Regions from separate parts of the Paenibacillus sp. FSL R5-0766 genome, predicted to be linked through region 3. Evidence: riboswitches for the same ligand, from Rfam matches in the RefSeq annotation. Region 3 holds a riboswitch; each other region holds the start of a gene.

Region 1 (4,977 bases), 3.2 Mb from region 3:
GCCCTGCCTTCTCCGCTTCCTGACGGTTGTAATAGGGAAGACCGATCTCTCCGATGGCTATAGCTTGTCCGATATGCTCTTCGATCCATTGGAAGAACAGATTCATTTCTGCAACGGACGGCAGTTCCTGTTCTGGATGGAAACCGAAGGCTGGATAGATGTTACGTGGATGTTGTTTTGCAAGCTCCAGATTGGCCTGGGCAGAAGCGAGATTCATGGACACGGCGATGACTGCCTCGACTTGTTGAGACGGGAAAGATAACAGCATCTCGCGTTGTTCGTCAGGGGTATACTGATCGAAGTGAATATGAGCATCAATTAATGGTGCAAAAGCTTGAGAATGCACGAGGGAATTCCTCCTTGTGGTCATTTATATTCTAACTATGTTACGCAGAATTCCTTGTGGTGGATCACCCATTAAAGGAAAATAATAACTTAAAAACCCGCACTATCAAGATAGGCGGGCTTTCTGCTGTTCTTCTCTCATCCACTGTGCAATCTGCCGTTTACGCTCCAGAAAAGCGGATTGCTCCGTAATTTCTTCTCGTCTTGGGCGATCAAAAGGAACATGTACCTCGTGCAACACCGTTGCAGGTCGGTTGGATAACACATAGACCCGATCCGCTAGCAGCAATGCTTCTTCGATATTATGGGTGATGAACAGCACCGAGCGGCGGTTCTGTTCCCAGATATCGAGCAGCCAGCGCTGCATGTCACTACGTGTCAGTGCATCCAGCGCGCTGAAAGGTTCGTCCAGCAGCATGAGTTCCTGCGGACTGAGCAGGGCGCGCAAAAATGCCGCACGCTGCTGCATTCCGCCCGACAGCATATGAGGGTATGCCTGCTCGAATCCGGCAAGACCCACGCTACTTAACCACTTACGAGCTTCTGCAAGTGCTTCGGCCCGAGGGGGAGCGCTTGAAGCTACTTCACCAGCAAGCAGTACATTGTCTTCAATGGTACGCCACGGGAAAAGAGCAGGCTGTTGTGGCATATAACTAATCTTGCCACGCTGTCCCGTTACATTCTGACCGTTCATAAGTACTTGGCCTTCCTGTGGCTTAAGCAGACCACCGATGATATGGAAAAGGGTGCTTTTACCACAGCCGGATGGCCCAACGATAGCGACAAACTCGCCTTGCTCCACGGTCAGGGACAGGCCGTTCAGAACCGGTAACCTGCTTCGCCGTTCGCGGAATGAAGCATGAACGTCAACGACGTCCAATGCAGGCGGAACCGGAGCAGTATTGGCAGGTCGATCAGGGGTAGCCGGGTGAAGCTTTTCACCGTGCTTTGGCTCCATTGCGCGTGCTCCTCGTTCAGGCTGGTCGTGTTCGTCCTGTTGCCAATTCATATGGTCATCACTTCCTAATATACAGATTACTTCTTTACTATCGCTTCTGTGGCCGCCAGCGCACGAGAAGCTTCTCCAGCAGGGCAATGAACAGGAAGAGCAGCAAGCTGAGCGCGACAATAATCATAATCGCCACGAATAAACGATCGGTGCGATAAGCTGACTTTTGCAGCATCATATAATAACCAATACCCTTGTCTGCGCCAATCCATTCGGCGATGATGGCTCCCATCACACTATAGGTAGCGGCGATTTTGACACCGGAGAACACGGATGGCAACGCATGGGGGAGCTCCAGCTTCCAGAAGATATGATGACGTTTCGCACCAGCCATGCGCATATAGTTCATCATGGCCGCGTCAGTACGGGTCAAGCCGTCCATAGCCGCCACCGCAACGGGGAAGAAACAGACCAGGATGATCGTAATCAGCTTGGGCAGCAGCCCGAATCCGAACCAGATTAACAGGAGCGGTGCGAGCGCGATGGTCGGGATATTTTGACTAAGAATAAGTAAAGGATACAGGGCTGACTTGAGAAAAGGGACCAAATGCAGCACCATCGCAATCAGCAATCCGACCGCCGTGCCAGCCGCGAATCCGATCAGCGTTAACTGAATGGTTGCGGAGGCGTGCATGCCAAGTCGCTCGGCCTGAGTTGCCGCTTCGCGGGCGATGTCGGACGGTGCAGGCAGCATCCATTTCTCAATATGGAAGAGGGAGACGGCTCCCTGCCATATCGCTATAAAGAGAATAACCGCCACAATGGGCGGCCATACACTTTTGAAATAGGCATGCATTAGCGATACTTCTCCGTCAGGGTATCCATGCTGAAGCCAGTAGGGCTATGGGCAATTTTGATCTGGGAGATGATGCTTGGGCTGCCAGCCTCCACAAGTACCTCGTGCATTTTACGGACAACCTCCAGCAGTTCCTCCAGTTCCCCCTCGATCGTGGTGTCGAGTGCGTTCACCTGATATTTCAGGCCGGATTGCTGAATAACTTCAATGGCGCGATCTACGTAAGGATAAGAGTTCTCGCCATTTGGCGTTTTCGGGATAACCTGAATGCTAAGTAATGTGCTTGCCATGAGAGATCACGGCTCCTTTCGTGATAAATTGCATGAATTGAACCAGGTTTACACTTATCACTCCGATTGCAGTACCCTCTTCCGATCACTGTTATCCCCGGATTTCTTTAATGAATTCTAATGGAGGAAATCCGGGGATAAAGGTGAGCGCTTCGCTTCTTCAGATGGGTTCTGCACTCTTCGTTCTTGTGTAAAAAAGTTAAACTTAAGCAATTTTTATTGGGGTAAAAACGCGTTCGTATATGCCTTGCTCACATCGATCTGTTCATCCAGCAGTTTTTTGCTAAACATCCAGTCAGTGTAGTTTTGCCACACTTCCTGTTTTTGTTCTCCCCAGCGCGGGGCGTCATCTGTGTACTTTGGACTAAGCCATTTCTGGCTTGCCAGTACCAATTCCTTATCCAGATCCGGTACGGCCTTGATCAGAATGTTTGCTGCGTCTTCGGGATGATCAATTGCGTATTGATACCCTTCGGAGGTGGCTTTCAGGAATGCTTTCACCAACTCGGGGTCGTTTTGGATCGTCTGCTCGTTGGTTACGAGGACAGGCGTGTAGTAATCCAATGCATCTGAATAATCCTTCACATATAACATGTCGATTGGTTCCCCGCGCAGTTCGGCTTCAATACCCGTCCAGGCGTAGAAAATCCACGCAAAATCAATATCCCGTTTCACTGCGGTGAAAAAGTCAGCGTCACCCATGTTAATATTTTTCACTTTCGATACATCAGCTCCGTCGCCTTCCATAATGGATTGCATCACGGCTTCTTCCACAGGGGAACCCCAACCGCCATAGGTTTTACCTTCAAAGTCTTTCGGTGACTTGATATTCCGATCCGCCGGAGCAGCGAAACCAGATGTATTATGCTGAATAACTGCTGCGATGGAGACCAATGGAACACCCTGTGTGCGGGCTTGAGTTACACTCTCCTGATAACTTACGCCAAAAGGCACTTCATTGGAGGCAACCATCGTATCTGCGCCACCGGCACCTGGTTGTACAATCTCCACGTTCAAGCCTTCGGCCTTGTAAAAACCTTGATCTACAGCCGCATACAGGCCGGTATGATTCGTATTTGGTGTCCAGTCGAGCACCACTTTAATATCTTTCAGGGCGGCAGTGTCACCTTCGTTGCTGCTTTCCGTATTTGTGTTGCCGTTCTGCCCAGCTGGGGCAGCTTCTTTGCCACCACATGCGGCTACAGTCACCATAAGCACGCATAAGAGCAACAATCCCATCGTTTTACGCCATTTCATCTGTGGTTCTCTCCTTCGGTATGTCCGGCCGATTGGCCCGGGGTACTCCTTGGCTTCATATCCAATCATCTTGCATAAATCGACAGATTTATACCAGTTGAGATCTGGATAACGTCACTTTTTTTAGCTCTCTGGCTATATAAAAGAACATTAAAAAAGCGTCCCGTATTCCGGGACGCGTGCAGGCGTTAGAGAGGTGGCGTTCAGCCATAGGGCTGTGCCATTTCGATATACTCCGATTCCTACGCTGGCATAATCCAGATCAGGTCTAAGGGTTAGTATCTTGGTGGGATACACTCTCAGCCGGCCAATTCCGACTCCCCTGGGAAACTATGAAGTTACGGGCATTACTAGGTGTAATTATAGGCCAGCAGGTGGAACGTGTCCAGTCAGGAACTGGATGGGGACACGTATGAAATTATCAAACAGGCCGTTATACATATGTATATCAGCCTGTTTAGATGTGTTATTTTCAATAATTATCGTGGCGAATCATATAAGGAAATCTGGCTGATTGCAAAAGCATCGAGTGGGCCATAGCCTCAGTGCTGAGGATCTGGAAGGTTTCCAACAAAAACTTGGATCAAATCCGATGTTTGATATCTCATCGCATCAGGGCTGCTTTCCCTATTTCAGTGATCAGCTTTTGATCGTTTGACCTTGACCGGAGACGCTTGCTTCATTTAAACAACATAATTTAGATACAAAAGGAGATAGTACTGCTATATAAATAATTATTTTTTACATATGGGGGCGTACTGAATGATCCTTAAAACCATATTCGCAATTATTCTGTCCTATTGTGTCTACGTTTTTTTCACAGCTTACCTTTTATTTTTGGTTCCGTCTCCATCTACTATTGAAAATACGGATATGCAAAAATTGTTAACAGCAGGAAGTACGACAGATCGCGTACTGCTCTTGGAGGACGGCTTTCAATCCGGTCAGGTGAGAATCCAGACCATTCGAGAGGCGAAAACAAGCATCGACCTGGCTTATTACTCCATCCAAAAAGGAAAAACATCTCAACTCTTTTTTGCTGCTTTATTCGATGCGGCTGATCGGGGTGTTCATGTTCGAATCATTTTAGACGGGATTTTTCACAACATGCGCGGAGAATTGCGTGATATTCCAGATGCCATTGCAGCTCACCCCAATGTGGAGTTAAGGTATTATGAACCACTCAACATAGTTATGCCATGGACATGGCATAACCGTCTGCATGACAAGATCTTTCTTGTCGACAACACATATGGCATCATTGGCGGCCAAAATATTGG
Region 2 (4,977 bases), 440 kb from region 3:
CTCAAGCGCGTCCTGTTCTACATATAATTGCTGTCGCTGCAGGTTACTCCACTCCACATAATCACGATCCACAATTGTTAAGTGTCCGACTCCTGAACGAACTAACGTTTCTGCAATTCCTGTTCCGAGTGCGCCAGCGCCTACAATTAAAACTCTGCTGCCCTTTAATCTGGCCTGGCCTTCCTTACCAAGTGGCGCGTAACGTTCCTGTCTGGAATAACGATCGGCCTGCTCGGAAGATGTTATTTGATCTGTCATGTATGAACCATTCCTTCCACCGGACTACTGGCTGCTGCATAACGCTTTATGGGAATCATGCCTGCCTCATATGCCAATCTACCCGCTTCTACCCCCAATCGCATTGCTTTAGCCATGCTCACTGGATCCCCTGATCCGGATACGGCTGTATTTAACAATACACCATCTGCACCAAGTTCCATCGCATAAGCAGCATCTTTTGGGGAGCGCAACCCTGCATCCACAATTACAGGTACAACGGCCTGCTCAATGATGATCTCAAGGTTATAGGGATTGATGATGCCTCTGCCAGCTCCGATGGGAGAAGCGCCAGGCATTACAGCATGTACGCCAAGCAATTGCAGCCTTTTGGCCAGAATGACATCATCTGAAATATAAGGCAATACCGTGAAGCCCTTTTCAAGCAAAATTTCGCAAGCCTTGTACGTTTCAATCGGATCTGGGAGTAACGTGTTTCCATCTCCGATGACTTCGACTTTTATCATATCACAAAGTCCTGAAGCCCGCGCAAGCTCGGCAATCCGCACCGCCTCTTCCGCAGTGGAAGCCCCCGCCGTATTCGGAAGAAGTGTGTATTTATCCAGATCCAACGTATCCAGGAAATGCTTCTGATTACGTTCCTCCAGATTCAGACGACGAACAGCAAAGGTTAAAACTTCCGTTTCAGATGCTTCCACAGCCTGACTTTGCACTTCCAGATCGGAAAACTTGCCTGTTCCGAGCAACAATCTGGACTCAAACGTATATTTACCAATGTTCAACATCATCAACCGCCTCCTACAAAATGTACAATCTCAATTCGATCGCCTTCTCTTAATGCCGTCGTTTCATGGTACTCGCGGGTTAAAATATGCTTATTCAGCTCTACAACTACAGTCTTGACTTGCAGATCAAAAGATTGAAGCAGTTTATCCACACGATTCAATCTGTCTTCAATCTCCATCCGTTGACCATTAACGATGATATTCACTGCACCACTCCCTTTCTGTTCAATCGCTCAGGGCTCAGCGCCTCAATTCCGAGCTCTTCTGAGCTTTTGCCCACGAGCAATTCAGCGATTAGTCTGCCTGTTATCGCACTGAGCAAAATACCGTTACGGTAATGTCCAAAGGCGGCAAACAGCCCAGGAACACTTTCGCAAGCACCTATATAAGGCAGACCATCCGGAGTTGCCGGCCTTACGCCTGCCCACGCCCGCAAAAATTGTGCTTCTTTCATCCCAGGCACCCAGTGGGTAGCCGCAGTTAATAGCTTCTGAACACCCTGTACAGAAACGTTCAGATCCGTTCTGCCTGGCAGACTGGTTGCCCCGAGCCAAACTTCTCCATTGGCTTTGGGAACTATATAGATATCCTCTGCATACACCGTTCTATCAGGTCTGTACCCTGCATGTTCATCTGAGAACTGAACGGCGGCTATTTCACCTTTTACCGACCACACAGGCAAGCTCAGATTCACATGTCTCATCAACTCTTCACTCTGTAATCCAGCCGCTATAATGACATGTTTGCATCTCATCTCACCGATCGATGTGGTGATTCCCTGCACACCGTGTTCGTTTGCTTGCACACGTATATCCTGTATGTCCTCCATTACCCGTGCTCCCATTGCTTGAGCGGATTCGGCGTATGCCTTCGTTAGGTGGACTGGGAGAATTTCACTCTCGTAAGGTCTGTAATAGGCTCCATACGTATCTCTGTTAAGCCATGATGCCTCCTGCTGCACAACGGAACGATCCCACCACACCTCATCAGCAGAAGTAGACAACGCAGACTTCCGATTGTCCTTATAACTACTTAATTCACTGTATGAACGAAAAGGAGTTAGGAATCCTTGGCGTTGCAGACCAGTCTCTACCTCACTGAGTGTAGCCATCAGCACCTGTTGCTCGGTAAGTAACTGTCTACTCTGCCTGGCAAGCTTAGCCATCAAAGGATGAGCAAAATCTTCACTGTCTGCTGCCAGCATTCCAGCCGCGGCGCACGAAGTTCCTCCCGCGATTGCTGAACGCTCTACCAACAGTACATCTTGTCCACGAGAGGCAAGCTCATAAGCAATGGCACAACCAACGACGCCTCCACCTACAATAATGGTTTCGGCATGAACCTTATCCGGTCTATCAGTAATGATCTTCTTCATCAGCTCATCTCCTTGATTCAGCGGCTCAAACTTTCTGTACCAACGATAGCCTGCCTTAATAATGCAGCCGCCCGATCCGGGGAATCGCTCGCCCATACATTCGAGATCACAGCGACTCCCTGTGCGCCTGCAGAGTGAATAGAGTGAATGTTTCCCGGTTCGATACCCCCAATCGCCATGACAGGAATGGAGACACCAGAGCACACTTCAGCCAGAGCATATAATCCTCTTGGTTCAAGATCAGGCTTACTGTTGGTTGAGTAGACATGCCCGAAGAAAAGGTAATCGACTCCCCGTTCTTCAGCGATTTTTGCCTCATCGATTGAATGAACAGATACACCCAGACGAAGTCGCTGCACATTGCTTATAGCTGCAGGGTTATAGTTACGTATTGCATCTTGCCCCCAATGTACACCGCCATGGATGTCATTCTGTGAAGGCAGCTCTGAACCATTGATAACGATACGACAAGATGGAACGCCAACACCACGCAGACTTTCAGCCCAAGCGATCTTTTGTTGCCACGAGAGTTGTTTCTCTCGTATGTGAATATAGTCCACCCAAGGCCACACGTTCTTTGCAGCTTTTACAAAAGATGCTTGATCCCCTGCACCCGTAGATACAACATGCAGTTCAAATGATCCGTGTACATGTTCATGAGAAAATACCGTACTGTTCATCTCCTTCCAGACATGAATGCTATGAAAACACAAAAAAGCCACTCCCGTAGGGGAGTGGCTGCGTATTAATTATAGGACCAGATGACTGACTGATACATACAGTTCATTTCGTGCAATAAAGCTATAGACTCTATAGCCTTAACGTTATACACGCAACTGCATGTTTCAATTCGTTAAACAGACGGTTGAATCCTTCGAATTGCCGTTTGCTCACGTCATTCACTGAAACGCGCTCGCCACTTCCCTACGCTGGTATGATCCAGATCAGGTGCAAAGGGTCCGGAATCGCATTCTTCCATCTCAGCCGCATCGTGCGGCCCCCCTAGTGTTCATATGAAGTTGTAGCCTATGTTACCATAGACGGATTTTTTTGTCACCGTCATTTCTGTTAAACATTGTCTTGAATCGTCTAGTTTTTCTCAGACCATTCTTCGACATTCCATGTTTTGGTGACCCAACCCTCGTAGAAATCAGGTTCATGAGATACCAGTAACACCGTTCCCTTGAATTCTTGCAAAGCACGCTGCAACTCCGCTTTAGCTGTGACATCCAGATGGTTTGTCGGCTCATCGAATAGAATCCAGTTGCTTTCACGCATCAAGAGTTTGCATAAACGAACCTTGGCTTGCTCTCCACCACTCAGCATGTTAAGCGGACGGGTAATGTGCTCATTTTTCAACCCACAGCGAGCGAGATGTCCTCGGACCTCATTCTGGGTCAAATGTGAAAACTCATTCCAGACATCCTCAATCGGCGTGATATTTCCAGCACGAACTTCCTGCTCAAAATAGGCCGTTTCGAGATAATCTCCCAAAAAGGTCTTTCCACTAAGTGGAGATATTTTGCCCAGGATAGTTTTCAGCAGTGTCGATTTACCCACACCATTACAACCTACGATAGCAATTTTCTCACTACGTTCGATTGTCATTGTCATCTTAGGCAGCAAAGGATACGTATATCCAATTTCAAAATCAATGCCCTCAAAGACCGTTTTGCTGCTCGCACGGGCATCCTTGAATTTGAACGTTGGTTTAGCTGCTTCATCTGGACGATCAATACGTTCAATTCTGTCCAGCTGTTTCTCCCGGCTCTTCGCTCGACCTGAAGTTGAAGCACGTGCCTTGTTACGCTGAATGAAATCTTCCTGTTTCTTGATGTACTCTTGCTGCTTCTCGTATGCATCAATATGCTGGGCTTTATTCATATCAGCCATCTCGAGGAACTTGTTATAGTTCGCTGCATATCTCGTTAATTTGGCAAATTCCAAATGATAAATGACATTTACGACTTCATTCATGAATTCCGTGTCATGGGAGATTAAGAGAAACGCGTGTGGGTAGTCCTTCAGGTAACGTGACAGCCATTCAATGTGCTCTACATCCAGATAGTTGGTCGGCTCATCCAGTAAAAGAGCTGTAGGTTTCTCAAGCAGAAGCTTGGCAAGAAGCACCTTGGTACGTTGTCCACCACTTAGAGCTGCGACATCTCGATCCAGACCAATTGCGGATAAACCAAGACCATTGGCCATCTCTTCCACTTTTACGTCAATCAGATAAAAGTCGCCCTGTTCCAGTTGTTCCTGAATATCGCCCATCTCTTCCAGCAACTGCTCCAGCTTATCTGGATCTGCATCTGCCATCTGGTCCGTAATATTCATCATTTCTTTTTCCAATTCAAGCAACGGAAGGAATGCATCCTTAAGCACGTCACGAATGGTTTTGCCTGGGGTAAGCTTCGTGTGCTGATCCAGATATCCATAACGGACCTTAGGTGTCCATTCCACTTTTCCACTATCTTTAAGCAATTTACCGGTAAGGATGTTCATTAATGTGGATTTACCCACACCATTGGCACCAACAAGTCCTACGCGCTCTCCGGCAAGTAAACGAAACGATACATT
Region 3 (4,977 bases):
GTGACACAGCAGGAAGCACACGAAGGTCAGTCCAGCATGCTGGTCGCCAACCGTGAGCGTTCCTATCATGGACCGATGTTTTCCATGAAGGATCTGCTTAAGCGTAACCAAGAGTACGAAATTGCAGCATATGTAAGACTTACTCAGGAGCCCACCACGGATCAAACACTACAGCTCACCACATATAAAAAAACAACTGCCGAAAGTTGGAACCCGATCGGCAGCGTGAAGATTGCCAAAGCAGAATGGAATACATGGCACAAGATCACCGGAAAATTTCAGTATAGCGATGATCCCACTGAATTGAATTTGTTCATCGAAACACCCTACATCTCTGAAGATAGCGTAGATACGTTATCGTTCTATGTGGATGATGTATCATTTACTCTGGCCGAGCAACTGGAGATTGAAGAAGGTATTCGGTCTCTGGAGGACCTGTATCAAGATGATTTCCCCATTGGTGCAGCGGTGTATCGCTGGCAGTTGGAAGGCGCATATGGAAAACTGCTCACAAAGCACTTTAACAGCTTGACCGCAACCTATGAGATGAAGCCGAAGTACATGTCTCCTTCCGAAGGTGTTTATGAGTTCGAGGCAGCCGATCAATATGTTCAGTTCGCCGAGGAGCATGGTATGGGCGTACGCGCACATGCGTTGTTGTGGCACATTGATGCAGCAGAGTGGATGTTCAAGGATCCTCAGGGTAACCCTGCGAGTCGAGAATTACTACTTGCCCGGATTCAGGATTACGTTGAAACCGTCATGACCCGATACAAAGGTAAGATCTATGCCTGGGATGTGGTAAACGAGGCGATTGCGGATAGCAATGGTGATGCCAACGGTTTACGTAAAAGTCCCTTTTATGAACTAATCGGTCCGGATTACATTGAGAAAACCTATGAATTCGCTCGTGCAGCCGATCCGAATGCCAAATTATATTACAACGAATACTTCACGGAAATCCCTGAGAAAAGAGAGCATATGTATCAGTTGGTCAAACGACTGAAAGAGAAAGGGCTCATCGATGGTGTGGGTTTGCAATCCCACTATAACCTGGAATCCCCGCCCATCAAGGAAATTGAAAAAACGATCAACATGTTCGCCGAACTTGGATTGGATATTCAGATCACGGAACTGGATGTGGATAGCGGAATTCCATTTGGTGAAGAGATGTCCGATGAAGTTGCAGTAAAGCAGGCGTATCGATATAAGGAACTGTTGGATTTGTACAAAAAACACAAAGACCACATTTCTTCAGTTACCTTATGGGGACTCCAAGATGAGAAGTCTTACAACAACCAGGCTATGCTGTTTGATTCAGCCCTGAAGGCCAAAAAGGCATACTGGGGACTCGTGGATGAATCCAGTTTGCCTGTGTTGACGCAGAGAGCCGTCTCACTTTCGGGTAAACCGGATATCAAAAAACAGTCACAAGATCCGCTCTGGAACAAAGCGGTGTCTACTCCACTGAAGGGTGACTCTTCGGGATCAGCCAGTTTCCGCACCTTATGGGATCATAGTAACCTGTATATCCTCGTGGATGTTCAGGATGCGAAGGCAGATGTGAATGACAGAGTAGATATCTTTGTTGATCTCAATAATGGCAAGACCACTTCATATGAAGCAGATGACCGACACGTAATCATTAAGCGGTCGGGCAAAGTTGAGGGTGCGGAGCAACGTTCATATCGTGTACGTGAGACCAAAGCCGGATATCAGGTTGAATTGTCCATTCCATGGAGTGGTATCCAAGTCGGTTCAGAATATGAAGTTGGCATGGATATTCGTGTGGCTGATGGCGCTACAAGTGGGACACAACCTTATAATCCACTGTACTGGAATGATCGAACACAATCTCAGGAACAGGATACAAGCAAATACGGCGTGATTCAGCTTGCCCCTATGCCCAAATCTGCACAAGCTGTACAAGGGATTGTTCAGATTGATGGGAAGAAAGACACATCATGGAATAAGGCTGCACCATTTGAAGTTAAACGGTTGAACCAGAGCGAAGGTGCAGAGGCAGTGGCTCGCGCAATGTGGTCAGGTGAGTATCTATACCTGCTGATCGACGTCACTGATCCAAACATCATTACAGACAGCATCAACCCATGGGATCAGGATTCGGTTGAGATTTTCCTGGACGAGAATCACCAGCGCACACCGTATTTTCAATATGATGATGCCCAGTTCAGAATCAGTGCAGACAATGTAGGAACCTTTGCAGGGGGTGCCTCACCTGGACGCCTTGTAAGTGCTGTGAAGAAAACAAATAAAGGATATCTCGTAGAAGCCAGAATTCATTTACAATCATTGACGCCCAAAACAGGAAATGTTCTCGGCTTCGAGCTTCAAATTAACGACAACCAGGGCGGAGGTAAGCAGAGCGTAGCTAAATGGAATGATACGACCAATGAGAGCTGGAGAAACACTTCCCAGTACGGAATACTCACTTTTGTCGGAAAGAACAAACTCGGGCATTAAACCATCGGCAGTAGTTGCAAGAATAGAAACCATCATAACAGTGGCTATAACTCAACCATTGTTGCGATGGTTTCCATCGTTTACATACGTCACCGAAGGTGATGAGGGAGGATACAATCTGCCTTGACTATATTTAACAGCCCTTGATATACTAAATGGATATTATTTTTTCTTTTATGGGAATAAGAAAGTAATCAACTACATACAACCGTTTGCGAGGGAGCCTTAACCGGCTGAGAGGGTGTTAAACCGACCTTACCTGACTTGGATCATGCCAACGTAGGGATGCAACGATGAAACGCTGTACTTGGGTAGCTCATGCGAACCCCCTTGTTTTAGTGTATTTGTCTGCGAAACATCCTATGGATGTTTCGTTTTTTTGTTTTTAAATACGTACATTATGAATTGGAGGAACACATGTTGACTATTTCAGAGAGACTATATCAGGCAGCACAGCCTGTGTGGAAGGAATGTCTTGAGCATCCTTTTGTTAAAGGGATCGGAGATGGTTCTTTACAGGTTGAACAATTTCGTTATTATTTGCTGCAAGACTACTTGTACCTGTACGATTATGCCCGTGTATTTGCACTAGGTATTGTCAAGTCGCACGACCCCAAATTGATGCAGTTTTTTAGTAAAAACGTAGATAACATCCTGAATGGTGAAATGAAAATTCATCGTTCTTATATGGAGAGATTAGGAATTACAGAGGATCATGTTTTCCAGGTAAAACCTGCACTGAAAAATGCAGCCTATACTAACTATATGCTCTCTGTTTCCCATGCGGGTGGCATAGCAGAAGTACTTGTATCCATTCTGGCCTGCTCATGGAGCTATGCGGAGATTGGTCAAGTCCTTGCCCAAAAGCCAGGCGCAGCTGATCATCCTTTTTACGGAGAGTGGATCACAGGATATGCTTCCTCTGAATACAACAGCAACAATCAATCCCTAGTGACGTTAACGGATAAGCTATTAGAAGGCTGTAGCGAGGGCACGTACCAACGGATGGAAGATATTTTCGTGATGTGCAGTCGCTTTGAGCTTGATTTTTGGGAGATGTCATGGAGGCTGGAGCCTTATGTTCACTGTAGTCAATTAAAGTAGAGAGCAGCGGCCATAAACAGTCTCAGGATAGAAATAAGTAGAATACGTAAAGGAACGCTTGCAATAAGCGTGTTTCGTGACGATGCCAAAAAAAGGGCGGATAGTATCCGCCTTTTTTCATTGTTGAAATTCTTGACACAGGGACATTTTGTTCTCTGAAGTCTCTGGCTAAAATCAAAAAGGGTGTCAGGACGGAATGTTCATAGCAGTCTGAATGTTTTTCAGATCGAGCTGAATTTGCTCTGCAATATGGTAAGGGTGGTATAAACCATGCTGCACCATGTAATTTGATATCTTTTCATGAGAATCTATGGCTTCATCGAGCTGTTTCATCAAAATTTGTTTGATTTCGGGGGTGGCACATTCGGTCACAGCCATGGCGTAGTTTCTGACACCGCTCTTGGCGTTCATCAAAAAATCCATTGCGATCACGTCATCGGTCAGCGTATTAAGACCAGTCATGTGTTCTAATATTGGGTTCATTTTTTTATCTCCTATACAGTCGCTTTAGACAGCACTCCACCGAGCTCCTGAAGCTGCTGTTGTGATAAGATCGCATCTTGTTGCAAAATTTGCTTGAGCTCCGGGTCGGTTACCAGAGCTTGCATGGTCTTGGATTTAGTCATACAAACCGTCTTGAACGCAGCTATTTCATGTACCTCGAGCATCTCATGCAAAGCGTATGTGGAATCCATTCAGATTGTCCTCCCATGTATCTATTCATATTTAAGGCTTTAAGATGACTTTAATGCAATCGTCCGTTTTTGTATCGAACACTTCATAGCCCCGTTTGGCCTCGCTGAGCGGAATGACGTGCGTAACAATGTCGCCAGGGTCCACTTTGCCAGACGTAACCAACTCGTACATGTATGGCATGTAGTGAATGACCGGAGCTTGTCCGGAACGGATATTCACGTTTCGCTGCATGATATCACCGAGCGGGAATCCGTTATAACGTCCGCCGTATACCCCAGTGACTTGAATGGTGCCACCTTTGCGAACAGCCTGAGATGCAATGATAAATGCGCTCATGGTGCCGCCTTGCAGTTTCATACCGCTGGCTAGAAATTCAAGATCGCTCATCTTGCCGTCCATTCCTACCGCATCAATGACAACATCGGCGCCGCCTTTGGTCATTTCCTTGAGAGTGTTCCCAATATTCTTATCCTGTTCGAAGTTTACTATTTCCACATTGTTTGTTCGCTTTGCATGCTTTAAGCGATAATCGACATAGTCGACGGCTATGACCCGCTTAGCTCCTTTCAGCCAGCAGAACTTCTGGGCCAGGAGTCCGACCGGGCCGCAGCCGAGCACGATGACCGTATCTCCATTCTTAACGCCGGCGTTATCTACGCTCCAGAATGCCGTCGTCATGGCATCGGCGATCAA

What was found. A riboswitch is a leader RNA that binds a small molecule or an ion and turns the genes downstream of it on or off. The one in region 3 is predicted to bind thiamine pyrophosphate.
Region 1: linked by a shared signal. The riboswitch ahead of MKY66_RS02330 (ABC transporter substrate-binding protein) and the one ahead of tenA (thiaminase II) in region 3 are both predicted to bind thiamine pyrophosphate.
Region 2: linked by a shared signal. The riboswitch ahead of MKY66_RS17635 (thiamine phosphate synthase) and the one ahead of tenA (thiaminase II) in region 3 are both predicted to bind thiamine pyrophosphate.

Annotation. Positions count from the first base shown of each region.
Region 1 covers NZ_CP150227.1:493,107-498,083, forward strand. The annotation lists gene MKY66_RS02310 (TatD family hydrolase) at 1-370, opposite strand, end outside; gene MKY66_RS02315 (ABC transporter ATP-binding protein) at 452-1,354, opposite strand; gene MKY66_RS02320 (ABC transporter permease) at 1,392-2,150, opposite strand; gene MKY66_RS02325 (MTH1187 family thiamine-binding protein) at 2,150-2,440, opposite strand; gene MKY66_RS02330 (ABC transporter substrate-binding protein) at 2,657-3,697, opposite strand; TPP riboswitch at 3,919-4,031, opposite strand; gene MKY66_RS02335 (phospholipase D family protein) at 4,571-4,977, shown strand, end outside.
Region 2 covers NZ_CP150227.1:4,109,242-4,114,218, forward strand. The annotation lists gene MKY66_RS17615 (ThiF family adenylyltransferase) at 1-258, opposite strand, end outside; gene MKY66_RS17620 (thiazole synthase) at 255-1,022, opposite strand; gene thiS (sulfur carrier protein ThiS) at 1,025-1,228, opposite strand; gene thiO (glycine oxidase ThiO) at 1,225-2,397, opposite strand; gene MKY66_RS17635 (thiamine phosphate synthase) at 2,415-3,110, opposite strand; TPP riboswitch at 3,302-3,411, opposite strand; gene MKY66_RS17640 (ABC-F family ATP-binding cassette domain-containing protein) at 3,487-4,977, opposite strand, start outside.
Region 3 covers NZ_CP150227.1:3,665,477-3,670,453, forward strand. The annotation lists gene MKY66_RS15795 (endo-1,4-beta-xylanase) at 1-2,484, shown strand, start outside; TPP riboswitch at 2,691-2,788, shown strand; gene tenA (thiaminase II) at 2,902-3,588, shown strand; gene MKY66_RS15805 (spore coat protein) at 3,775-4,071, opposite strand; gene MKY66_RS15810 (hypothetical protein) at 4,083-4,283, opposite strand; gene MKY66_RS15815 (zinc-dependent alcohol dehydrogenase) at 4,315-4,977, opposite strand, start outside.